3 regions of the Blautia sp. DFI.3.45 genome follow, and region 2 is predicted to be linked to each of the others. Evidence: predicted binding sites of a transcription regulator. Region 2 holds the regulator's gene; each other region holds the start of a gene.
The links. The regulator Rex, encoded in region 2, represses fermentation and respiration genes when NADH is low (regulators of the CRP and FNR family bind a similar motif). The targets are predictions, from matches to a motif close to ATTGTTAANTANTTAACAAT.
Positions count from the first base shown of each region.

Region 1: the regulator Rex is predicted to act here: its motif matches at 2,628-2,647, upstream of LJE09_RS01690 (L-lactate dehydrogenase).
Region 3: the regulator Rex is predicted to act here: its motif matches at 2,515-2,534, upstream of gap (type I glyceraldehyde-3-phosphate dehydrogenase).

Region 1 is NZ_JAJDMI010000003.1:35,147-40,562, reverse strand. Features, by position in the region: gene LJE09_RS01700 (4Fe-4S dicluster domain-containing protein) at 1-238, opposite strand, end outside; gene LJE09_RS01695 (CoB--CoM heterodisulfide reductase iron-sulfur subunit B family protein) at 235-1,029, opposite strand; gene LJE09_RS01690 (L-lactate dehydrogenase) at 1,626-2,576, opposite strand; gene LJE09_RS01685 (threonine/serine ThrE exporter family protein) at 2,841-4,172, opposite strand; gene LJE09_RS01680 (DUF4866 domain-containing protein) at 4,241-5,041, opposite strand; gene LJE09_RS01675 (AAA family ATPase) at 5,248-5,416, opposite strand, start outside.
Region 2 is NZ_JAJDMI010000014.1:16,691-22,106, reverse strand. Features, by position in the region: gene alr (alanine racemase) at 63-1,208, opposite strand; gene LJE09_RS07010 (bifunctional ADP-dependent NAD(P)H-hydrate dehydratase/NAD(P)H-hydrate epimerase) at 1,286-2,785, opposite strand; gene LJE09_RS07005 (redox-sensing transcriptional repressor Rex) at 2,875-3,522, opposite strand; gene LJE09_RS07000 (ABC-F family ATP-binding cassette domain-containing protein) at 3,783-5,416, shown strand, end outside.
Region 3 is NZ_JAJDMI010000002.1:64,021-69,436, forward strand. Features, by position in the region: gene tpiA (triose-phosphate isomerase) at 1-50, opposite strand, end outside; gene LJE09_RS01075 (phosphoglycerate kinase) at 95-1,288, opposite strand; gene gap (type I glyceraldehyde-3-phosphate dehydrogenase) at 1,447-2,466, opposite strand; gene LJE09_RS01085 (histidinol-phosphatase HisJ family protein) at 2,785-3,603, shown strand; gene LJE09_RS01090 (amylosucrase) at 3,861-5,416, shown strand, end outside.

The sequences.
Region 1 (5,416 bases), on a different contig from region 2:
CATCTCTTGGACAACGCTCTACACAGGCGAAGCAGGAAAGGCATTTCCAGAGAGACTTTGAATTGACAAGTGCTTCGATATCTTCATTTACAACATAGGATACAAACTGATGTGGCTTGATATCCATTTCATTGAAAGATGGGCAGGTAGCAGAACATTTTCCACATTTCATACATTTCAGCGGATTGGTTCCGGAGATCTCTTTGATCTTTTCTGCTGCTGAATGCTGGTTTCTCATTTTGCCACCTCCTCTTTTACTCCGAGGGCTTCTGCAAGGAGCTCTGTGAAATAATATACAGGCAGTTCGCTGGAAGCGTTTTTATTTAAATTATATTTACACAATGGACAGGCTGTGATCAACATATCTGCGCCAAAGCCTTTCGCACTGTCTTCGATTTTCTGACACATGTTCTGAGACATATCTTTTTCTTTCAGAGAAATGTAACCGCCGCAGCATTCATTTCTGTATGGATAGATTACCGGTTCTGCCCCAAGTGCACGGATGAAATCTTCCATGATTGTCGGATTCTCTGGATCATCAAAAGCCATGATCTTGCCCGGACGTAATAAGAGACATCCGTAATATGCTCCGATCTTCTTTCCTGTAAGCGGGTTTACTACTTTCTCTTTCAGCTTGTCAAAGCCAACTCTGTCGCGAAGCACTTCCAGATAATGGAGTACTGTTGTCTCGCCAGCATAAGGCTCGTCAAGCTGCATGTAATTATTTGCTCTGGTGCGGATATCTTCCACATTCTTCATGTCGTCATTGACACGTTTGATCACGTGATGACAGGCAGAACAGATTGTCACCAGATCCTGGCCTTTTTCTTTGGCCTGATTAAGAGCACGTACGGAAGAAAGTTTCGTAGCAATCTCGTCAGTTCCCAGAGGATAAACGCCTCCGCAGCACTGCCAGTCTTCGATCTCTTCCAGTTCAAACCCAAGTGCTCTGGCGCTGGCTCTGGCATATTCGTCCAGATCTTTCGCCTTGTTTCTCAGGGTACAACCCGGATAATAACTGTACTTCATACTTAACATTATCCTTTCTTAGTTGTTCAGATAAATTCATGTTGCTCAAATAATGATATCAGGGTCCAAAAGCAATTTGCCCCGATATATAGCGCCCGTAAATAACAGTCGCTAGTCCTTGTCTTTTTTTTAACAATATATAGACAAAAATATAAATCAAGTCTAATACAATTACTTTTTATATCTTTGTTGAGACATAGAAAATAAAAGAGTTCGCACACCCTTCCTCCGCAATTAAAGGAGTGTATCAGCTCGATTTCCGAAAAATATTATATCATATTGACAACATTTTAACAAGAGGTTTTTGATAATTTTTTTATCACGCATCATTGCTCAATTCTTCTGATCTAAATTAATCTTTTTCAGGCAGATAAAATCTTCCGCTTTTCTATTTACTCACAATCATAGTATCTTTCAAAAAATTAATAAAAATATTATTTATATATTTTTTTGCTTTTGATATATGTAAGCCAAAATTCGTCTGTTTCCGCTTACAGTACAGAATTTTGGCTAATAATTAAAAAGGAGTAAACAGTAATATGGATTCAGAAGAACAGGCTGTACCTGTACTTCTGAATGTTTTGTCTGATATATTATTAATTAAGGTCAATCTGAGCAATAATTTCTTTCAGTGCATCTGCACTCTTCTTAAGCTGTTCGATCTCAGCTTTTGTCATTCTCATTGGAACTTTGCCCTGTACACCATTTGGCCCTACCAGAGTTAATGTACTCAGGCATACATCATCGATTCCGTACTCTCCATGCATCATAGTAGATACTGTAGAGATAGACTCTGAAGAAGATACAAGAAGGCTGCAAAGTTTGCATACAGAAGAGGATACTGCATAGAAAGTTGCACCTTTCTTGGAAATGATCTCACCGCCAGATTTCTGTACATACTGAAGCATTGCTTCTTTATCAATCGGTTCAATATCCTTACCGAGTTTCTTCTCAAGGTCGTAATATTCATCCACACTTACACCTGAAATATAGGCACCAGACCACGGAATAAAGGATGTATCTCCATGCTCACCGAATACATAGGCATGGATATTACTCTGTGCAATCTGGAAATGTTCGGATAATCCGCAGCGCAGACGTGCAGAGTCAAGAATTGTACCGGAACCAAGGATCTGGTTTTCTGGAAGTCCGGAAATCTTTGTAAATACATAAGTCATGATATCAACCGGATTGCTTACGATCAGATAAAGGGCATTTGGAGCTGCCTTTACGATCTCCGGTGTGATAGATTTGAGGATATTTACATTTGTCTGTGTAAGTTCAAGTCTTGTCTGTCCTGGTTTACGGGCAATACCGGATGTGATGATAACGATGTCAGAATCCCTAGCATCTTCGTAGTCTCCGGCAATGATAGAGATAGGATCTCTGAAGCAGGTTCCCTGGATAATATCCAGAACTTCACCTTCTGCTTTCTTTTTGTTGATATCGATCAGAACAATTTCAGATGCGATATCCTGGCTTGATAAAGTGTACGCGATGGTAGATCCGACGCTGCCGGCTCCAATGATAGTAATTTTACTGCTCATAATCTTAATACTCCTTTTCTCCTAACAAAATTGACGCCTTAATGATAACACATTGTCAAAAAATTGACAAGAGCTTTTGTACAGAAACCTGAACAATTTTTTCGTTTAAATATTTGTTTGGAAGCATAAAATTGTTTGTTAGTTTGATATAATTTTCACATTTTCCTATTGGAGTAGATACTTGCACGAGCAAATCCCCAACCACTGCTTATTGCTTTTTGCAATTTAAGCAGTGGTTGGGGATTTCCCTGATTTTTGATTCGGTTAAGTACAGTATCTGAAAGCTTTATCTGTCAGAATACGTGCAAAGATTAGCCCTAATGGCAACGCTGCAATGATAAGAATCGCAGACGCAAACCAGGATGCAGCTACTGATAATGACATAATACCAAGATTATAAAATCCTCTGTATAAATATAATCCCGGAACCATGATAACGATTGAGGGAACTGTTACAGATATCCTTGGATATCCGACTTTATTCTTCAGCAGGGACGCCAGAAGTCCCGCAGTAAGTGCACCAATAAATGCGGCTGCAGCAGGAGGAATATTTGCAAGGTCTACCAGTTCCAGTCTCAGAGTATTGGCAGCTGCTCCTATCCCGGCTGCTGCGACTGCCAGACGAACCGGGCTGTTAAACATGATAGAGAATCCAAACACTCCGCAGAAACTTGCAAGAAGCCTGAATAAGATCCACTGCTCTGTTGACAGTGAAAGTTTTATAAAATCTACAGGTTTCAAATGCAGGATCAGTGCCATGATCCATGCTGACATAGTAGCTACCAGAATAACGATCAAAGCATAAGTCAGACGTTCTATTCCTGAACGCATATCCAGTTTTGCAAGGTCAATACCACTGGTAATAAACGGAAATCCCGGTATGATAAAGAGCATTGCACAGATATATCCCGCTTCGTGCTGAACAGAAATACCAAATAATATTTCTCCAAGTTTGAGCAGACCTGCATATGCAAAACATGCCAGAGATACAGAAGACACAATACATAAGAACAATGTAAAATGGTGTTTGGTCAGTTTGCAGCGGAGATAATTTCCAATTCCTGCCCCGACAAATGCACAGAACATCTCGATCGGACCGCCCCCAAGAAGGAATGTAAATCCGCAGCATGCGATCGCTGCAGCAAGTCCCAGTGCAGGCGGGGAATATAGACCATGTGTTTTTTCAATATTGTCAAGAAATGTATGCAGCTGTTCTCCTGACATATGTTTTCCTTCTTTTTCAAAGTTTCGGATAAAGTGTTCCAGACGATTTAACTTCAAAGTATTTACGCCTGTATTAGTCAGGCACAACGACTGGGTAAAACCATTTTCTCCGTCATAACATGTATATTCAATGGACATCAGACCAATATCCGCCGTACACGTAATGCCAAGTGCTTCTGCCAGTGTATTCATGGAACTTCTCACTCTCCATGCTCCGGTACCGCATGAGAGAAACATAATCCCCACACGTCCGATAACGGATGCTTTCTCTGCGATGCTGGAATCTACAACTGGTACATTTTCCCCATTTTCATCTGTATACTCATGCCAGGCAACATCCATATGGTTCTTTTTAATCACTTCCTGCGGCATTTTTCTCACTTCCTCATTCTATATTGTCAATCGGATAAAATCATCCGCTTTGCTACTTGCTTGATTTGTTAAAGCTGCAGACTGTCATTTCCTGCTTTCTCCATCATTTTCTCTCTGCATGCCAGTACGATTCCGTCAATCTCGTCTAAATGCTGCAGCATTTTTTTCTCAAATTCATGGATAGGAAGAAGAATTCCAATTTCATCATAGGGTTTATCCGGATTCTCTTTCTTCAGACCTGTTTCCTGTCCGTAGTATACCATGGCTCTTGGGGCTTCTTCCTGAATCTTCTGGAAAGCATCCCATACAACAGCATATGCCTGTGCTTCTGTCAGACCCAGTTTACAGGTGTCGGGAAGTGCATAAAGAGCCAGGACACCACGTTTACGGTTATCTTTTTCTTCTGTAATGTTCAGACCTTCTGTATAGGTACGGACAAGATCATAACCATCTGCAAGATACAGTGCAGATCTGGGGGCACATTCATGATGTTCATATGTTTCCTTGAATTTTGCATATTCTCTGGCTGAAACCTTTTCCCCGGGAAGAAGTTCTCCGGCTGCATCTGTAAGGAGCACCGGGTTCTCTCCTGCTTTTCCGTGGAATTTCTTCGGGATCAGATAAGCCTCCCTTAACAGGTCAAACATACTTCTGCCGCATAATTCCAACAGCAGTGCACTGATATCACCGTTCTGGTACGCATGAAACAATACCTGCAGGAAATGATCTCTGTCATTATCTGTCAGACGATGGTCGTCATCTATATGGTCATAAAAAACTCCGCTTAATCGTCCGGATGCTTCCGGCGAAGCCAAAATTTTAGAAAAAATTGTTTCTACTGCTTCTTCTCTTGGCAAAACTGTACTCATAATTAACTTCCCCTTTCCAATCGTTTCAGATTCTTTTTTCGGTTTTCATTATAGTCTTGCTTTTAGTAATGTCAACATAAAAAGAGGGAATTTTCTGATATCAATTTTACATAGATGCAAGCTAAAAATTATATAAAAAAGACATTCCATCCACTGGGGTAGAATATCTTTTCTCATAACTTATATGATTCTTTTGAAGTTACGTTCTATATACACAGTGGAAACCATTTTTCGATTACACACTGATGAACTTTTTCTTTTTTATCGTAGTTGATCCCCACCAGCAAAATATCTCCTGTATACTGCTGTAATGACTCTGGATATTTTCGTTCTTTTATCTGATTCAGAGCAGTTTCTGCGTCTTTGTTCCATTTC
Region 2 (5,416 bases):
ACATGCGTGGTATATAAAAATCAGTTATCGCTCACTTCGTCTCTATTCAGCAAACAGTAACATTATATTTCTTTCCCGTTTTTAATATAGACTCTCGGCACACGCGGGCTGATATCACAGGCAAACTCATAGGAAAATCTGCCACAGAGATCACCAATCTCCTCAATACCGATAAACTCATCCCCGTCTCTGCCGATCAGTGTTACCTCATCGCCCTTCTTCACATCACCAATCTCAGTCACATCTACCATAAACTGGTCCATACAGACTCTGCCAAGGATCGGAGCCTTTTGTCCATGTATCAGAACCCAGCCTTTATTGGAAAGCTGCCTGGAATAGCCGTCTGCATAGCCCACCGGAATAGTTGCCACACGAATCTTCCTGTCAGCCACATAAGTACCGCCGTAGCTGATCGCTGCTCCGGCAGGAACGTCCTTCACATAAGTCACATGACTCTTAAGTTCCATAACCGGCTCAAGCTTTACAATATCTCTCTCCACCTCAGAAGAAGGATAAATTCCATAAATTGTGATTCCGGCGCGGACAATATTCAGATTTGCTTCCGGCATACGTATGATGCCCGCACTGTTAGAACAGTGATGCAGAGGAATTTCCACTCCTGCCTCTTCTACGCGCCTTGAAAAATCCAGATACCGCTCCAATTGTACCATAGCCGGACTTCTGTCATACTCATCTGCTCTTGCAAAATGAGTAAACATACCCTCAATCTTAAGATTTGGAAGTTCTGAAATTTTTTTAATTTCCTCTACATTTTCCTGTACATCCGCAAAACCGATCCTGGTCATTCCTGTGTCCAGAGCAATATGAATATGTACAGTTTTTTTCTGCAGAACCGCTTCGTCTGAAAGTTTCCTTGCCTCCTCATATTCGCACACTGCAGGACGGATCTCATAACGGACAAGTTCCGGAAAATATTCATCAAAAACAATTCCAAGGATCAGGATTGGTTTTGTAATCCCGGCTTCTCGCAGATGAATCGCTTCTTCCGCAGTTGCAGCCGCAAACCCCCAGATATAATCATAATCCTCAATGAGATGTGCAACCGGCACCGCGCCATGTCCATAAGCGTCAGCCTTTATGACTGCGATCATCTTTGTCTCTTCTGCAATATTTTTTCTCATTTCCCGGAAATTATGTTCTACTGCATCCAGTGAAATGACTGCTTTTACTCTGCTATCTTTCTTCATAATAATTTTCCTCTGTTATTTTTTCATGTTAATATCTGCAAATTGTTTCACAGATTTACTGCCTCAAAATGAATATTCTATCTTAGTATTTCCGGCAGAAAACAGATGATATCTCCTGCGGTCATCCCTCGCTGCCCTACTGTTTCAGCAGCCAGATCACCTGCCAGCCCATGCACATATACACCAAGTGCAGCCAGAATAACAGGAGAAAATTTCTTTTCTGCTGCCAGGTACATACACTGTATACCGGCAAGCACACCACTTAACACATCTCCACTTCCCGCTGTAGCCATTCCTGCATTACCCGAAATGTTCAAATACATATCTCCAAAAGCATCTGCCACCACAGTACAGGCATCCTTCAGAACGCAAACCGCTCCAGACTCCTTTGCATAATCAGCTGCAGTCTGTGCCAGACAATCCTGGATCTTACCGATTTCTTTTCCGCACAGACGACTCATCTCACCAATATGAGGTGTCAGGATCACATGTTCCCCGATAAAACACTTCCAGTTGTCATGGACTGACAGAAGATTCAGGCCATCTGCATCCAGAATTACTGTTTTTTTACACTCAGCTGCCTTCGCCAGGAACCACTGAGCTCTTTCCCTGCTCTGCGCTCCGGTTCCAAGACCCGGTCCTATCACAAGCACATCACACCAGTCAAGCATTGCCTGGTTTTTTTTCTCATCAAAATCACAGGTGATCATGGCTTCCGGCAACAGTGTCTGCAACGGAATCCTGTTGGCCTCCACGGTCTGAATTCTCACCATTCCCGCAGAGCTTTTCAGAGCAGCTGCTGCACTCAGATATGCAGCTCCGCACATTCCTTCGCTGCCAGCTATAAGAAGAACCTTACCGAAGGTTCCTTTATTTCCATAGGGAACTCTCTCCGGAAGCATTTTTAAATCTTCACGTTCCAGATGATGCATACAGATTTTCTTTCCGGGTATGGAATAGATTCCGATATCCGTAACAACGATCTCACCGCCATACATGCGTCCGGGATAAAAACACAGCCCTCTTTTGCGAAAAGCAAAGGTAACCGTAAGATCTGCCCGGAATGCAATCCCCTTCTCAAATCCGGTATCTGAGTCAATCCCGGATGGAATATCCACAGCTACTTTATACGCAGATGCCCGGTTCATTGTACTGATAAGCTCTGCATATTTTCCCTCTACAGGTCTGCTCAGTCCAACCCCAAAGATGGCATCTACTATAGTAGTATATTCATCCGGATCCAGGTTATGCACCCGGGGCACCTGATAATATTCTGCTGTTTTAAGCTGTCCGGCAGTTTCAGCAGTCATTTTCTCTTCCTTACCCGCAATATAATACCAGGTTCTGACTCCTCTCAACTGAAGCAGTCTGGCAATCGCCAATCCGTCTCCGCCATTGTTGCCGGTTCCGCAGACCACAAGGATTTTCTCTTTTTCTTTATTCTTTAATCTCTGTACAATCTCCTCAACCGTCTTTAATGCCGCCCTCTCCATAAGTACTGGAGACGATATCCCGGCTTTCTGAATCGTATTATGATCCAGTTCTTTCATCTCAACAGCAGTTACAATCTCTCTCATCTGTTCACCTCCTGTTTACAATAACACATTTACATACAAGAGAAAAGCTGTGATCAGATGACCACAGCCTTGTGTTTCACAGTTATCCCTTACATCCCTTCATGTTCCTTTCTGTACTCACTCAGGTTATAGGACAAAGTCATAAGACTCTCTGAAAGATGTACGTTCTCTACCATTACATCCTCCGGGGCATCCAGATCAATATGTGCAAAATTCCAGATTGCCTTAATTCCATTATCAATCAAAATCTTTGCCATCTCTTTGGCTTTAATTTTAGGAAGAGTCAAGATCGCGATCTCAACCTCATTCTCCTTCAGAAACAAAGGAAGATCGCTCAACATCTGAATCTCAATTCCACGAACTGCAATCCCCTCAAGTACAGGATTGACGTCAAAAATACCAACCAGCTTAAATCCGCGCTTTTCAAAATCCACATAATTGGCCAATGCCTGTCCCAAATTACCGGCACCCAGAATAATCATCGGATGTACAGTATCCAGCCCAAGGATCTTACCGATTTCTGTATACAAATAGCGTACATTATAGCCGTAACCCTGCTGACCAAAACCACCGAAATTATTTAAGTCCTGACGAATCTGGGAAGCCGTCACATGCATCTTCTTGCTAAGATCATTTGAAGATATACGCTCTACATTCTCCTCCATCAATTCACCGAGGTAGCGGTAGTACCGCGGCAAACGCTTGATTACCGCTTTCGAAATTTCCTTAGCTTCCACAAATTTTCCCTCCTTAGCTTATCTATGTCAATTATACCCAGATGTTATTTTATTGTCAAATTAAATTTGTACTTTTTGACCAAATATTTCTGTATTTTTTTATCAATTTCATTCTGAAAAATTCCCCGGAATATCATATTTTCTTCCATGCATCCATCCGGTGCTTTCTTTTCTCTGGACAAAATCTCTTAAAATGCTTTCAAAAACAGGCATTTTCGATTATAATAGTACGCGGACAAATTACAAACGGAGGAATTCCTATGATTTTATCATGTCAGAATATCTGTAAATCCTTTGGCGAAAAAATCATTCTCAAGGATGCCAGTTTCCATATAGAAGACCGCGAAAAGGCAGCTCTCATCGGCAATAACGGTGCAGGCAAGACGACTCTGCTGCGAATCATTATGCATGAGCTCTCCCCGGATTCAGGAAACGTGGTACTTGCCAAAGATAAAAATATCGGCTACCTTGCCCAGTATCAGGACATTCATGGCCATCATACCATTTACGAAGAACTGATTTCCACCAAACAGCACATTATTGATATGGAGAACCGTCTGCGCTCTCTGGAACAGGAAATGAAAACCACCACCGGAGATGCTCTGGACAGCCTGATGAATACTTACACAAGACTGAGTCACCAGTTTGAACTGGAAAATGGTTACGCTTACAAAAGTGAGATCATGGGTGTATTAAAAGGTCTTGGTTTCACAGAAGAAGATTTCGAACGCCAGATAGAAACTCTTTCAGGCGGCCAGAAAACCCGCGTAGCTCTGGGTAAACTGCTTCTTGCCAGCCCTGACATTCTTCTTCTGGATGAGCCTACCAACCATCTGGATATGGAGAGTATTTCCTGGCTGGAAACCTATCTTCTGAATTACCCGGGTGCTGTATTTATCGTATCCCACGACCGTTACTTTCTTGACAAAGTTGTAACAAAAGTTGTGGAAATCGAAGCAGGAAATATGCGTATGTACAGTGGCAACTATTCTGCCTATGCCCTGAAAAAAGCCCAGCTGCGTGACGCCCAGTACAAAGCCTATCTGAACCAGCAGCGGGATATCAAACATCAGGAAGCAGTCATTGCCAAGCTGAAATCCTTTAACCGCGAGAAATCCATCAAACGTGCGGAAAGCCGCGAGAAAATGCTGGATAAAGTCCAGCGCATTGATAAACCACAGGAGATTCAGAATCAGATGCGCATTTCCCTGGAACCAAGATTTGTCAGCGGAAATGATGTCCTTACTGTGGAAAGTCTTTCCAAATCTTTTCCCGGACAGACACTTTTCAGTGACATCTCCTTTGAGATCAAACGTGGAGAACGTGTAGCCCTGATTGGCAATAACGGCACAGGCAAAACCACCATGTTAAAGATCATCAATGGGCTGATTGATGCAGACAGCGGCAGATTTACTCTTGGTTCCAAGGTACAGATTGGCTACTATGACCAGGAACACCATGTTCTTCATATGGAGAAAACTATTTTTGAGGAAATCTCAGATGCTTATCCCACACTTACGGAAACAGAAATTCGAAATATGCTGGCAGCATTCCTTTTCACAGGGGATGATGTATTCAAACTGATCTCCGCTCTGTCCGGCGGAGAAAGAGGTCGTGTTTCCCTCGCCAAGCTGATGCTGTCCGAAGCAAACTTTCTGATCCTCGATGAGCCCACCAACCATCTGGATATCGCTTCAAAAGAGATTCTTGAAGAGGCATTGAACAGTTACACTGGAACAGTATTCTATGTTTCCCACGACCGTTACTTCATCAACCAGACAGCTACCCGGATCCTGGATCTGACCAATCAGGCAATTGTAAATTATATCGGAGATTACGACTATTATCTGGAGAAAAAAGAAGAGCTGACGGAAAAATATGCTCCGGCTGCCGC
Region 3 (5,416 bases), on a different contig from region 2:
GGTGTCATGTTCATTTTCCAGTTACCAGCGATAATTTTCTTTCTTGCCATGATGATTTATCTCCTTAGTATCCCTGTGGGATGTTATTATATTCTTATTTATCGTTTGCTGCTGCAACACCCGGGAGTTCTTTTCCTTCCAGGAATTCAAGAGATGCACCGCCACCTGTGGAGATGTGTGTCATCTTGTCGCCATAACCAAGGATGTTAACTGCAGCTGCAGAATCACCACCACCGATAATAGTTGTGGCATCTGTTTCAGCAAGTGCTTTTGCAACAGCTTCTGTACCATGAGCGAAGTTTGGCATTTCGAAGCAGCCCATCGGTCCGTTCCAAACAACTGTCTTAGCATCTTTTACTGCGTCACCGAAAAGCTTCTCTGTTTCCGGTCCGATATCCATTCCTTCCCATCCGTCCGGAATCTCACCACGTTTAACAACCTGGATATTACAGTCATTAGAGAAGTTATCACCGATTCTGTTATCTAACGGAAGAAGAAGTTTCACACCTTTGTCTTCTGCTTTCTTCATCATGTCCAATGCATACTGAAGATAATCATCCTCACAAAGAGATGTTCCGATATGTCCACCCATAGCTTTTGAGAATGTGTAAGACATACCACCACCAATGATAAGAGTATCTACTTTATCAAGAAGGTTATTGATTACAGAAATCTTACTGGAAACCTTAGCTCCGCCAAGGATGGCAACAAACGGTCTCTCAGGATTGTTCACTGCATTTCCAAGGAAATCGATTTCCTTCTGCATTAAGTAACCAACAACTGCTGTATCAACATATTTGGTCACACCAACATTAGAGCAGTGTGCTCTGTGAGCTGTACCAAATGCATCATTAACAAATACATCACAAAGAGAAGCAAGTTCTTTGCTGAATTCGTCTCCGTTCTTTGTTTCTTCTGCGCGATAACGTGTGTTCTCAAGTAAGATAACATCTCCGTCTTTCATCTCAGCTACTGCTGCTTTTGCGTTAGGTCCTACTACTTCAGGATCTGCTGCAAACTTAACTTCCTGTCCTAATAATTCGGAAAGACGTTTTGCAACCGGTGCAAGAGATAATTCCGGTTTCGGCTCTCCCTTCGGTTTTCCAAGGTGGGAGCAGAGAATAACCTTTCCGCCGTCAGCGATCAGCTTCTTGATTGTAGGAAGAGCTGCAACCAGACGGTTCTCATCTGTGATCTTTCCATCCTGAAGAGGAACATTGAAGTCACATCTTACAAGAACTTTTTTGCCTTTTACATTGATATCATCAACAGATTTTTTATTCAGCATTTGTGGTGCCTCCTTAATAATATTCTTTAACAGTTACTGCATATCTGTAAACAGTAACTTATTGATTTCCTGCTGTCATTCCAGACCACGCGAAAAGGGTCCGGTCCAAATCAGACCGGACCCTTCGTTGGAGTCTATTCCTTTACACTTACTGAAAATTAAGCGTTCAGTAATTTACCAAAGTGTTTGATTGTACGAACCATCTGGCTTGTGTAGGAGTTCTCGTTGTCATACCAGGAAACTACCTGTACTTCTGTTGTGCCATTCTCAAGTGGAAGAACCATTGTCTGAGTAGCATCGAACAGAGAACCAAATCTCATACCAACGATATCGCTGGATACGATTTCATCTTCGTTGTATCCGAAGGATTCATTAGAAGCTGCTTTCATAGCTGCGTTGATCTGTTCTTTTGTTACGTTTCCTTCAACAACTGCTGTTAAGATTGTTGTAGAACCTGTTGGGGTAGGAACACGCTGAGCAGATCCGATAAGTTTACCGTTCAGTTCCGGAATAACAAGACCGATAGCTTTAGCAGCACCTGTGCTGTTAGGAACGATGTTAACTGCAGCTGCACGAGATCTTCTTAAATCACCTTTTCTCTGTGGTCCGTCAAGTGTCATCTGATCGCCTGTGTAAGCGTGGATTGTGCACATGATACCGGATTTGATTGCAGCAAGATCATTTAATGCTTTAGCCATTGGAGCTAAGCAGTTTGTTGTACAGGAAGCTGCGGAGATGATGTGATCTTCTTTTGTAAGAGTTTCATGGTTTACATTGTAAACGATTGTCTTAAGATCGTTTCCAGCCGGAGCGGAAATGATAACGTGTTTAGCACCTGCATCGATATGAGCCTGAGCTTTGTCTTTGGATGTATAGAATCCTGTACACTCAAGAACTACGTCTACACCGATTTCTCCCCATGGAAGTTCAGCAGCGTTAGCTTTTGCGTAAATTTTGATTTCTTTTCCGTCAACTGTGATGGAATCTTCTCCTGCTGTTACTGTATCTGCAAGAGCATATTTTCCCTGTGTTGAATCATATTTTAATAAGTGAGCAAGCATTTTAGGAGATGTTAAATCGTTGATTGCTACGATTTCAAATCCTTCTGCTCCAAACATCTGACGGAATGCAAGACGTCCAATACGTCCAAAACCATTAATTGCAACTTTTACTGCCATGATAAAATTCCTCCTATGAATTAAGTGGTTAATTATGGTAATCCTTTGTTTGTTAAAGAATCATCAACCTGTAATGTATTGTACATAATTCTAAACAAAAATTCAAGACCATTTTCCAAAAAACAGATAAAAATTAAGTAAAAAATGTAAATTATATGTTATACTGTGTATACAGTGCTTTATGAATACACTGATCCGGGCCTGTAATTGTGATATTTCAGGTGCAGATATATCCATTTAAGAGGACACAGTATTCATTTATAATATATCACACGCAAATATAACAGTACTGTTTTTACAGAAGAAAGGACTGAAATTATGGGCAGACAAATATTGTGGGATTGTCATATGCACTCTTCTTTTTCTGCTGACTCGGATACGCCTATGGAAGTTATGATCCATCGCGCTGTTGAAACGGGACTACAGGGAATTACTTTTACGGAACATCTGGATCCGGATTACCCTGTTACTCCGGACAATCTGGATTTTTCTCTGGATATTCCGGCTTACAAAGAAAAGCTGGCTGAACTTTCAGATATATATAAGGATAAAATTCAGGTACGTTTCGGAATTGAACTGGGACTGCAGATGCATCTGAGAGAATATTTTGACTCACTTCTCTCTCAGACACCTTTTGATTTCGTTATCGGTTCATCCCATCTTGTCCATGGGTATGATCCTTATTACCCGGAATTTTTTGAAGGACGTAAGGAATTTTTATGTTATATGGAATATTTTGAATCCATTCTTGAAAACATTTCCGCATATGACGGATTTGACGTTTACGGACATATTGATTATGTTGTCCGTTATGGTCCTAACAGGAACCGGGAATATTCTTACGGACGGTATAAAGATATTTTGGATGAGATTCTGAAGAAACTGATTTCCATGGGAAAAGGCATCGAACTTAATACAGGCGGATATCATTATGGTCTTGGAGAACCCAATCCATGTACTGCCGTAATAAGGCGCTATAGAGAACTCGGCGGAGAGATCATCACCATCGGAGCAGATGCGCATACTCCGGATAAAATCGCCTGTGCATTTGATAAAGCTGCCAGTGTACTGGAAGCCTGTGGTTTTCGTTACTATACAATCTTCAAAGACCGTAAACCGGAATTTATTTCTCTGTAAAACGTGTCAGTACTTGCCTATATGGCAGTTCCTATAATATAATATTACATATGATTTCAGAAGCCCAATTTCCAAACTGCTCCAAATACTGTTTCTCTGGTCTGCATCATAGCTGATCATGATAAAAAACTGACAGCAGATATGGAAATTGCAGCTTTCTGTATATATTCGTAACTGTCCGGTGTCTCCATATTTATGTTTTATATGTCCCGACACTGCCCGGTTACTGTATTTTTCATAAACCAGGGAGGAATATTATGGCTAAAAAAAGACTCCAGAAGAAACGTTCTTCATCAACAGTCAGAAAGCAGGAATCAGAAATTTTACAAGTGACTACTTCCAAAACTGAGCCTGTCAGAGTTGAAACTTCTAAAGTAGAACCTGTTAAGGTCGAGACTTCCAAAGTGGAACCTGTTAAGGTCGAGACTTCTAAAGTAGAACCTGTTAAGGTCGAGACTTCCAAAGTGGAACCTGTTAAACTGGACGTTCCTGTTGATCTTACTTTATATAATGAACGTTTTCAGAAACATTATGATGAGCTGAAATGGTTATATTGCGAATTATATCAGGATCATGATGATGTCATGACCTATCTGCATGATCTTACTTCTAATATGGAAGCTTTCTATAACAGCAGAAATTCAGCATTAAAGGCATCTGATAAAAAGCGTGAGGCTGATCCGGACTGGTATAAACGCAATGACCTTGTAGGCATGATGATGTATGTAAACAATTTTGCACATACTTTAAAAGGTCTGGAGGAACATCTGGATTATGTGGAAGAATGCAATGTCAATTATCTTCATCTGATGCCTCTGCTCGCATCTCCGAAAGGAAAAAGTGACGGTGGTTACGCAGTAGCTGACTTCCGCACAGTGCAGCCTGAGCTTGGTACTATGGAGGACTTTTCAGAGCTTACCTCCAAATGCCATGAACGCGGCATCAACATCTGCCTTGATTTCGTTATGAACCATACTTCCGAAGAGCATGAGTGGGCCAAACGGGCTCGCGCAGGTGAAAAAGAATACCAGGACCGTTATTTCTTCTTTGATACCTACGATGTTCCTGCACTCTATGAGAAGACCTGTCCACAGGTATTCCCAACTACCGCACCGGGCAACTTTACATGGCTGGATGACCTTCACAAGCATGTCATGACTACTTTCTATCCATACCAGTGGGATTTAAACTACAGAAATCCTGTTGTGTTTAACGAAATGGTCTACAATATGTTATATCTGGCAAACCAGGGTGTTGACATCGTACGTCTCGATGCAGTTCCTTATATCTGGAAGCAGCTTGGAACAAACTGCCGCAACCTGCCACAGGTTCACACAATCGTACGTATGATGCGTATGATCTGCGAGATCGTGTGCCCGGGAGTCCTTCTTCTCGGAGAGGTTGTCATGGCTCCTGAAAAAGTTGTTCCATATTTCGGTACACTTGAAAAGCCGGAATGCCATATCCTGTATAACGTTACTACTATGGCAAGCACCTGGCACACAGTTGCAACCAAAGATGTATCTCTGCTCCGCAGACAGCTGGATATTCTGGGATCTCTTCCAAAAGAGTACATCTTCCAGAATTATCTGCGTTGCCACGATGATATTGGCTGGGGACTGGATTATGATTTCCTGAAGAATTTCTCAATCGATGAGGTTTCTCATAAGAAATTCCTGAATGATTTCTTTACAGGCAAATATCCGGATACATTTGGCCGCGGTGAACTTTACAATGATGACCCGCGTCTGGGTGATGCAAGACTTTGCGGTACTACCGCATCTCTGTGTGGCATTGAGAAATATGGTTTTGA